DNA from 4 places in the Mesorhizobium sp. M3A.F.Ca.ET.175.01.1.1 genome. Region 1 is predicted to be linked to each of the others. Evidence: riboswitches for the same ligand, from Rfam matches in the RefSeq annotation. Region 1 holds a riboswitch; each other region holds the start of a gene.
What was found. A riboswitch is a leader RNA that binds a small molecule or an ion and turns the genes downstream of it on or off. The one in region 1 is predicted to bind thiamine pyrophosphate.

Region 1 (2,199 bases):
CGAATGCCGCGATCCTTCGCGCCCCCCTCTGTCCTGCCGGACATCTCCCCCTCCAGGGGGGAGATTGGAAGTTCGGGCGCCCCGCCCGGTCCCGCAACGTTTAAGATTGGCGAAATCGCCGATGACAGCCAATCTCCCCCCTCGTGGGGGAGATGTCCGGTAGGACAGAGGGGGGCGCCGTAGAACACTCATCTCAGAAGGCTAGCCAAGACCAGCTACTTGCTCATCACCGCAAGCCACTCGTCCACCCAGGCCTTGCGGTTGGCTGCCACTTCCTCGGGGCTGAACAGCAAAGTCTTGGTCGGCTTGACCAGCTTGTCGAAGGCCGGGTTGAGCGGCTTGTCGGTCTTGCCGGCCGGGAACATCCAGTTGGTCTCAGGGATGATGTCCTGGAATTTCGACCCGGTCATGAAGGCGATGAACTTCTCCGCGAGCGGATTCTTCGCGCCCGTGGTCGTGATGCCCGCAACCTCGATCTGCAGGTATTCGCCCTCTTCGAACGAGGCAGCCTGGTAACGCTCGGTGTTCTCGGCAACCATGTGGTAGGCGGGCGAGGTGGTGTAGGACAGCACCATCGGCGCCTCGCCCTTGGTGAACAGGCCGTAGGCTTCGCTCCAGCCCGGCGTGACGGTGAGCACCTTGGTCTTGAGCTTGGCCCAGGCTTCCGGCGCCTTGTCGCCATAGACCGACTTCACCCACAAAAGCAGGCCGAGGCCCGGCGTCGAGGTGCGCGGATCCTGGATGACGATCTTGTCGGTGGCGCTACCCTCGACGAGTTCCTTCAGGCTCTTCGGCGGGCTCTTCAGCTTTTCGGTGTCATAGACCACGGCGAAATAGCCGTAGTCGAAGGGCACGAAAGTGTCGTCCTTCCAGCCGCCGGGCACATTCGCATCGGCTACGGCGCCGTGCGGCGCGAACAGACCGCTCGCCTTCGCCTCTGCCGTCAGGTTGGTGTCGAGACCGAGCACGACATCGGCCTTGGTGCCGGCGCCTTCGAGCTTGACGCGGTTGAGCAAGGCCACGCCGTCGGCGACCGAGACGAACTCGAGATCGCAGCCGCATTCGGCCTCGAATTCCTTCTTCACCGCCGGGCCGGGGCCCCACTCGGCGGTGAAGCTCTCATAAGTATAGATGGTGAGCTTGTCTTTCGCCTCGGCAGCGCCGACGCCTGTCAGCAGCGAAACAAGACCTGTTGCGAAAATAAGCCGGGACAGCAGTGAGCGCATCGGCGCCTCCTTCGTTGGTGTGACAAGGAATTGAGGCGCCGGATGGTCCGAAACGTCTAATCCCTCCGCCGGTACAAACCGGATCAGGTTCAGCGGGTTGGCTTGTCTGCCTCTCAGCCGGCCGCGAAATCAGCGTCCGGCACCCCGTTAGAGCGGCTGCAGACATAGGCCCGGCCGAAACGGCGCGCAAGCGGAAGTTTGCCGGGCCTCCAATGCATCACGGTTCATTCTAAAACGAGCGCCGTTCCGTTTGGATGCGCCCGGCTTCCGTTTCGCGGGCCGGGCTGGTAAGGGCGACACCCATGGGCACATTCACCATCCTGCTTGGCGGCGAGCTTGTCCGCACGCCGCGGCTCGAGCGCCAGATCGAAGGCTCGCGCCTTATCGCCGCCGACGCCGGCATCGGCCATGCCCGCATGCTCGGCCTCGTGCCGGAGCTCTGGGTCGGCGATTTCGATTCGGTGCCGGCGGACCTGCCGGACGACCTGGCCGCCGTGCCGCGAAAGATCTTTCCGACCGAAAAAGACATGACGGACGGCGAACTCGCCATCGCCGAGGCCCTCCAGCGCGGCGCCACCAGCCTGGTGCTGGCCGGCGCCTTCGGCGGCAAGCGGGCCGACCATGCCTTTTTGCATCTGGCGCTTGCGCTTCGACTGGCGGACGCGGGCACGGACCTGCTGCTGACCAGCGGCGCGCAGGAAGGCGTGCCAATCCTGCCCGGCAAAGCAGCCGGTTTCGACTATGCCGACGGCACTCTGTTCTCGGTGCTCGGCTTTTCCGATCTCGCCGGCCTGACGGTCACCGGCGCCAAATGGCCGCTGGATCGCGTCGAGGTGGCGTTCGGCTCCTCGCTCACCATATCAAACGAGGTCAGGGGGCGGCTCGGCATTGCGCTCGAACGTGGCCGGGCTCTGCTTCTCGCCCACCCCTATCCTCTTCCCGAAAGCTGACATGGCGCCGCCTCTCCTCAATC
Region 2 (2,199 bases), on a different contig from region 1:
CCCCCAAAGGCCGCTCTCGAGACCGCAAGTCTGAGCCGCTAACGCATTGCGATAACCAGGCTGTCCGAACTGGGCGTCGATGCCTTCCTCGACCAGGTCGCGGTAGGCGGCGATCTCATCTACCGCATGCATAGCCAAGCCAGAGAAGTTTTCGGCAGCGGAATTCTCGGTCGCTTCCCCTTTTATGACTAGAGGGTGCGGCCGATCCGGCCGCGACGATCTCGCAGGGATTGCCATATACGGCAACACGAACACCGGCGGATCAATACTCGGATAATGGCGGCCGGCTATGTAGCGATCGATCGCGCACCAACATATCAATGCAATAGCTTAGTTGCTTTCAAAGGCGGGTCTCTACGAACTGCAAGCAAGCTAAACGATTGCGTCAACTCTTCCTCGCAGAGCGAAAACTCCGCGCCCACGCGATTTCTCTGCTGGAACAGCGGCACATCCTCAGCGCCAGGACACGGCCGCCGCCGTCGGGTTTTACGAAGCCGGTGATTGCATAAGTTGCCCGCAAGATATCATTGGTATCGGGAACGCCGCCGATGCCGCATCCTGAATAGAGCGGCCGCTTGCACCTGCCAGCCCGACGACCAGATCATATCTGCAACTCCATCTACCTGGACGTGGTGCAAATCACCTCGCTGAAGCCGCAAATCGTCGCCTTCGACCAGGATAACCACATCCGTGACCGCCTGAGCTACTCGGTCGATCTCGACGCACATGGCCGATACAGTTTTTCCATCCTTCACGAAGCGAATGAGACTTTGGCCATTCCAGCCCTGGTCTACGGGGCGTGACTTGTCCCCGATGCATGCGCGAGCTCTCCGCTCGGCCGGCCGCCGGACGTCGCCACCGGCCGAAGGCGCCCGAAGGCGCCCGAAGGCGCTTGACAAAGCAGCACCGGCCCATTCAACTTGAGGCATTCACCAGGGGAGTCCCGGTAAGGGGCTGAGATACTGCTGGCTTTCGCGGCGCAGTGACCCGTTGAACCTGATCCAGTTCATACTGGCGTAGGGACGGTGCAAGCGCTTTGCGGGAGTTTACGCCCGAGGTCCTGCTGCAGCAGGTCTACAGAAGCGTCTTTTCATCCTTCCGGCACAGAACTGGGTCTCCAATGCATGAGCAAAGGAGCCTCACGATGAATGCCCTCACCCCCGCCGTGTCGACGGGACCACTGCCCGCCTCGCGGAAAATCCACAAGCCCGGCGTCCTCTACCCGCAGATCAGGGTGCCGATGCGCGAGATTTCCGTCCATCCGACGGCCGGCGAACCGCCCGTCACCGTCTACGATCCGTCCGGCCCCTACACCGATCCATCAGTCCAAACCAGCATCGAAAAAGGCCTTGCCCGGCTTCGCCACGAATGGGTCACGGCGCGTTGCGATGTCGAAGCCTATGACGGCCGCCACGTCCGGCCGGAAGACAATGGATTCGCCACCGGCGAGCGCCTGACACCGGAATTTCCGATACGCAATCGGCCGCTCAAGGCCAAGCAGGGCAAGGCGGTGACCCAACTTGCCTATGCGCGCGCCGGCATCATCACGCCAGAAATGGAGTTCGTAGCCATCCGCGAGAATCTCGGCCGCGAGGTGATGCGCGGCAAGCTGCAACGCGACGGCGAAGCCTTCGGCGCGGCGATCCCAGATTTCGTCACACCCGAATTCGTGCGCGACGAGGTGGCGCGCGGACGCGCAATCATTCCCGCCAACATCAATCATCCCGAGAGCGAACCGATGATCATCGGGCGAAATTTCCTGGTGAAGATCAACGCCAACATCGGTAACTCGGCTGTCACATCGTCGATGGCCGAAGAGGTCGAAAAGATGGTGTGGGCGATCCGCTGGGGCGCCGATACGGTGATGGACCTGTCGACCGGCCGCAACATCCACAACATCCGCGACTGGATCGTGCGCAATGCACCGGTGCCGATCGGCACGGTGCCGCTCTATCAGGCGCTCGAAAAGGTCGGCGGCATCGCCGAGGACCTCAACTGGGAGGTCTATCGCGACACGCTGATCGAGCAGGCCGAGCAAGGCGTCGACTATTTCACCATCCACGCCGGCGTGCGGCTGCACTACATACCGCTGACCGTCGACCGGGTCACGGGCATCGTCTCGCGCGGCGGCTCGATCATGGCCAAATGGTGCCTGCACCATCACCGGGAGAGCTTCCTCTACGAGCATTTCGAGGAGAT
Region 3 (2,199 bases), on a different contig from region 1:
TGATGACGCCGGTCTTGACGTCGTCGCGGTCGGGCAGGCCGAGATGCTCCTTCGGCGTGACGTAGCAGAGCATCGCCGTTCCGAACCAGCCGATCATCGCCGCGCCGATGCCCGATGTGATGTGATCATAGCCGGGCGCGATGTCGGTGGTGAGCGGTCCAAGCGTATAGAACGGCGCCTCGCCGCAGACCGCGAGCTGCTTGTCCATGTTCTCCTTGATCTTGTGCATGGGCACGTGGCCGGGGCCCTCGATCATCACCTGGCAGTCCTTGGCCCAGGCGATCTTGGTGAGTTCTCCCAGCGTTTCCAGTTCGGCGAATTGGGCCGCGTCGTTGGCGTCGGCGATCGAGCCGGGGCGAAGACCGTCGCCGAGCGAGAACGCCACGTCATAGGCGCGGGCGATGTCGCAGATGTCCTCGAAATGCTCGTAGAGGAAGCTCTCCTTGTGGTGATGCAGGCACCACTTGGCCATGATCGAGCCGCCGCGCGATACGATGCCGGTGACGCGGTCGACGGTGAGCGGAATGTAGGGCAGGCGCACGCCGGCATGGATCGTGAAATAGTCCACGCCCTGCTCGGCCTGCTCGATGAGGGTGTCGCGGAACACCTCCCAGGTCAGTTCCTCGGCGACCCCGCCGACCTTCTCCAGCGCCTGATAGATCGGCACCGTGCCGATCGGCACCGGCGAGTTGCGCACGATCCAGTCGCGGATGTTGTGGATGTTGCGGCCGGTCGAGAGGTCCATCACCGTATCGGCGCCCCAGCGGATCGCCCACACCATCTTCTCGACCTCCTCGGCCATCGACGAGGTGACGGCGGAGTTGCCGATATTGGCGTTGATCTTCACCAGGAAGTTGCGGCCGATGATCATCGGCTCGCTTTCGGGGTGGTTGACGTTGGATGGGATGATGGCGCGTCCGCGCGCCACCTCGTCGCGCACGAATTCCGGCGTGACGAAATCCGGGATCGCGGCGCCGAAGCTCTCGCCGTCGCGGTGAAGTCTCGAACGCAACTGCTCGCGGCCGAGATTTTCGCGGATGGCGACGAATTCCATTTCCGGCGTGATGATGCCGGCGCGCGCATAGGCGAGCTGGGTGACGGCGCGGCCGCCGACGGCGCGGAACGGCCTGTTGCGCACCGGGAACTCCGGTGTCAGGCGATCGGCGGAGACGAAGCCGTTGTCCTCGGGCTTGATCGTGCGCCCTTCATAGCGCTCGACGTCGCCGCGAGCCTCGATCCATGTCTCGCGCAACCGCGGCAGGCCGCGCTCGATATCGGTTTTCACCGCGGCATCGGTATAGGGACCGGACGAGTCGTAGACCGTGACCGGCGGCTCGCCGGCGCTTGGGTGGACCGAGATCTCGCGCATCGGCACCTGCAGTTCCGGATGAAGCTGGCCCGGTTTGTGGACCTTCTTGGAAGCGGGCAGTTCGCCGACGGTGACGGTCGGAGTGTGGGCATTCATGAGTGAGCCTCCTTGCTCAGAGTGCAACGGAGACCCAGTTCACGCGATGAGGAGGAAGTGACGCTTCGCTTAGGATGCGGGCATTGCCCGAATGCCGAAGCCGGATTGCCGACCCGCGAAGCCTCGCACCGTCCCTACGCCAGTATGAACTGGATCAGGTTCAACGGGTCACTGCGCGCGATAGCAGTATCTCAGCCCCTTGCCGGGACTCCCCTGGTGAGGTGCGCAGGTTGGACGATGCGACGCTGCCCTGTCAACTTAAGTGCGTCCTGTTTCGACAATCGGCTGCCGGCCAGGTTCGACAAAAATGGTGACGCTGGGATAAATGCCGGGTGTCGCGCTGCGGCTATGTTGCGTCCAGCGATGTTCCAAGGACGAGACGTCGCCTTTATCCTAAGGAGCTTTTCCGTGTCGGGCATAAAGAGTTCGCTGCTTCGCCATCTCAAACAACCGGGTCTGTTCGCGACACTGGATCGCATGGCATCCGGGGGCGAGCAGGGGGATCGGAGCGTGTTCAAGGTCTTCAACCCCTCGACCGGCGAATTGCTTGCCGAGCTTCCCGATATGGGCGTCGAGCAAACGAAGGCCGCGATCGACAGGGCCTATGTCGCGCAAGCCAGATGGGCAGCTCTCACCGCCCGGGACCGCAGCGACACATTGTGGCGCTGGCACCAACTGATTCTTGATCACACCGATGATCTCGCTGCGATCCTGACCGCCGAGATGGGTAAGCC
Region 4 (2,199 bases), on a different contig from region 1:
CGGCGCGATCGCAATGATGACCAATGTCGGCCGCTTGGCGACGATTGTTCCAAGCAGTGTGCTCAGCCTACTGGGTTCGCTCACGTTCGGCGCCGCGCTGTTGGCTCTCCCTTATGCCGAGAGCGCCCATTGGCTGGCTGTGATTGTGTTTTTCGCCGGTGCCGGGTTTGGAACGCTCGACGTGTCGATGAACACTGACGCCGCAGCGTTGGAGCGTTTTTTGCACCGGCAGGTAATGTCGTCATTCCATGCCGTGTTCAGTTTTGGAAGCTTGGCCGGCGCTTTGGTCGTGGGTCAAATACTGTCGCGCGGCGGCGCTCTGAACCTCTGCCTCGGGGTGACGGGAATTGGTGTTGCAGTGATTGCTCCCGTCGCCTGGATTGGTTGGAACAAGTCAAGCTGGATCCACACCCCTCCCGCCCCTGTCGAGACGAAGGATGCTCAGCTCCAGGGCGTCTTCAAGACCCATCTCTACCTGCTTGGCGGTCTCGCATTTCTAGGAATGCTGGCCGAGGGCGGAATGATGGATTGGAGCGCCATCTACATCGTGACGCGATCCGGTGCAGCAGAGAGCACTGGAGCCTACGGCTTCGCTGCATTCGCGACGATGATGGCAATGGGACGCTTGTTCGGTGATGCCATCGCCAACCGAATCGGTCAGATGCGCACGTTGCGCTACTGCGCTGTGGTTTGCGCAGCTTCAGTGGTCGCAATAATCCTCATGGGCGGCAATCTTACCGTTGCTCTCGTGGCGCTAACGGTGTGTGGTCTCGGCCTTGCCAACATTGTGCCTACTCTTTTTGCGGCCGCTGGTCGTGTGAGCGGCACGTCCGTTGCTCGTGCCATGTCAACTGTGACGACGATGGGATATGCCGGACTGCTGCTGGGACCAGGATTGCTGGGGCTGATCGCTCAAATCTCCTCGCTCGCCGCCAGCTTCGGGGTCATCGCGCTGGCATTCGTCGCAATTTCTTTCTCGACGCGGTCCCTGACGCATACCAACGGCCACTTGCAGGGCTCATTTAAGGCGGCAAGCGCTGCAAGCGTTGACAGCGCGACCTCCCATCGTCCATCTTAAGCGCCTCACCAGGGGAGTCCCGGCAAGGGGCTGAGATACTGCTATTGCGCGCAGTGACCCGTTGAACCTGATCCAGTTCATACTGGCGTAGGGACGGTGCGAGGTTTCGCGGGTCGGCAATCCGGCTTCGGTATTCGGGCAGTGCCCGTCTTCCAGGCGAAGCGTCACTTCCTCCTCTTCGCGTGGACTGGGTCTCCGTTGCACTCGAGCAAGGAGGCTCACTCATGAATGCCCACACCCCGACCGTCACTGTCGGCGAATTGCCCGCTTCGAAGAAAGTCCACAAACCGGGCCAACTTCACCCGGGCCTGCGTGTCCCGATGCGAGAGATCTCGGTTCATCCGAGCGCCGGCGAACCGCCGGTCACGGTGTACGACTCGTCCGGTCCCTACACCGACGCGACGGGGAAGACCGAGATCGAGCGCGGCTTGCCGCGGTTGCGCGAGGCGTGGATCGAGGCACGCTGCGATGTCGAGCGCTACGAGGGCCGCACGATCAGGCCCGAGGACAACGGCTTCGTCTCGGCTGATCGCCTGACGCCGGAGTTCCCGGTGCGCAACAGGCCGTTGCGCGCCACTGGCGGCCGTGCCGTCACCCAGCTTGCCTACGCACGCGCCGGCATGATCACGCCGGAAATGGAGTTCGTCGCCATCCGCGAAAACCTCGGCCGCGAGCAGTTGCGTTCGAAACTTCAACGCGATGGCGAGAGCTTCGGCGCGGCGATCCCGGACTTCGTCACGCCGGAATTCGTGCGCGACGAGGTGGCGCGCGGCCGCGCCATCATCCCGTCCAACATCAACCATCCCGAGAGCGAGCCGATGATCATCGGCCGCAACTTCCTGGTCAAGATCAACGCCAATATCGGCAATTCGGCCGTCACCTCGTCGATGGCTGAAGAGGTCGAGAAGATGGTGTGGGCGATCCGCTGGGGCGCCGATACGGTGATGGACCTCTCGACCGGCCGCAACATCCACAACATCCGCGACTGGATCGTGCGCAACGCGCCGGTGCCGATCGGCACGGTGCCGCTCTACCAGGCACTGGAGAAGGTCGGCGGGATTGCCGAGGCGCTGACCTGGGAGGTCTATCGCGATACGCTGATCGAGCAGGCCGAGCAGGGC

Region 2: linked by a shared signal. The riboswitch ahead of thiC (phosphomethylpyrimidine synthase ThiC) and the one ahead of thiB (thiamine ABC transporter substrate binding subunit) in region 1 are both predicted to bind thiamine pyrophosphate.
Region 3: linked by a shared signal. The riboswitch ahead of thiC (phosphomethylpyrimidine synthase ThiC) and the one ahead of thiB (thiamine ABC transporter substrate binding subunit) in region 1 are both predicted to bind thiamine pyrophosphate.
Region 4: linked by a shared signal. The riboswitch ahead of thiC (phosphomethylpyrimidine synthase ThiC) and the one ahead of thiB (thiamine ABC transporter substrate binding subunit) in region 1 are both predicted to bind thiamine pyrophosphate.

What each region holds. Positions count from the first base shown of each region.
Region 1 covers NZ_SRTP01000002.1:482,585-484,783, forward strand. The annotation lists gene thiB (thiamine ABC transporter substrate binding subunit) at 216-1,226, opposite strand; TPP riboswitch at 1,270-1,383, opposite strand; gene EN818_RS06985 (thiamine diphosphokinase) at 1,529-2,176, shown strand; gene EN818_RS06990 (ATP-binding cassette domain-containing protein) at 2,178-2,199, shown strand, end outside.
Region 2 covers NZ_SRTP01000008.1:67,790-69,988, forward strand. The annotation lists gene EN818_RS19000 (hypothetical protein) at 576-803, shown strand; TPP riboswitch at 925-1,041, shown strand; gene thiC (phosphomethylpyrimidine synthase ThiC) at 1,145-2,199, shown strand, end outside.
Region 3 covers NZ_SRTP01000012.1:53,765-55,963, reverse strand. The annotation lists gene thiC (phosphomethylpyrimidine synthase ThiC) at 1-1,465, opposite strand, end outside; TPP riboswitch at 1,579-1,690, opposite strand; gene EN818_RS23605 (NAD-dependent succinate-semialdehyde dehydrogenase) at 1,943-2,199, shown strand, end outside.
Region 4 covers NZ_SRTP01000007.1:84,099-86,297, reverse strand. The annotation lists gene EN818_RS17825 (MFS transporter) at 1-1,078, shown strand, start outside; TPP riboswitch at 1,079-1,190, shown strand; gene thiC (phosphomethylpyrimidine synthase ThiC) at 1,303-2,199, shown strand, end outside.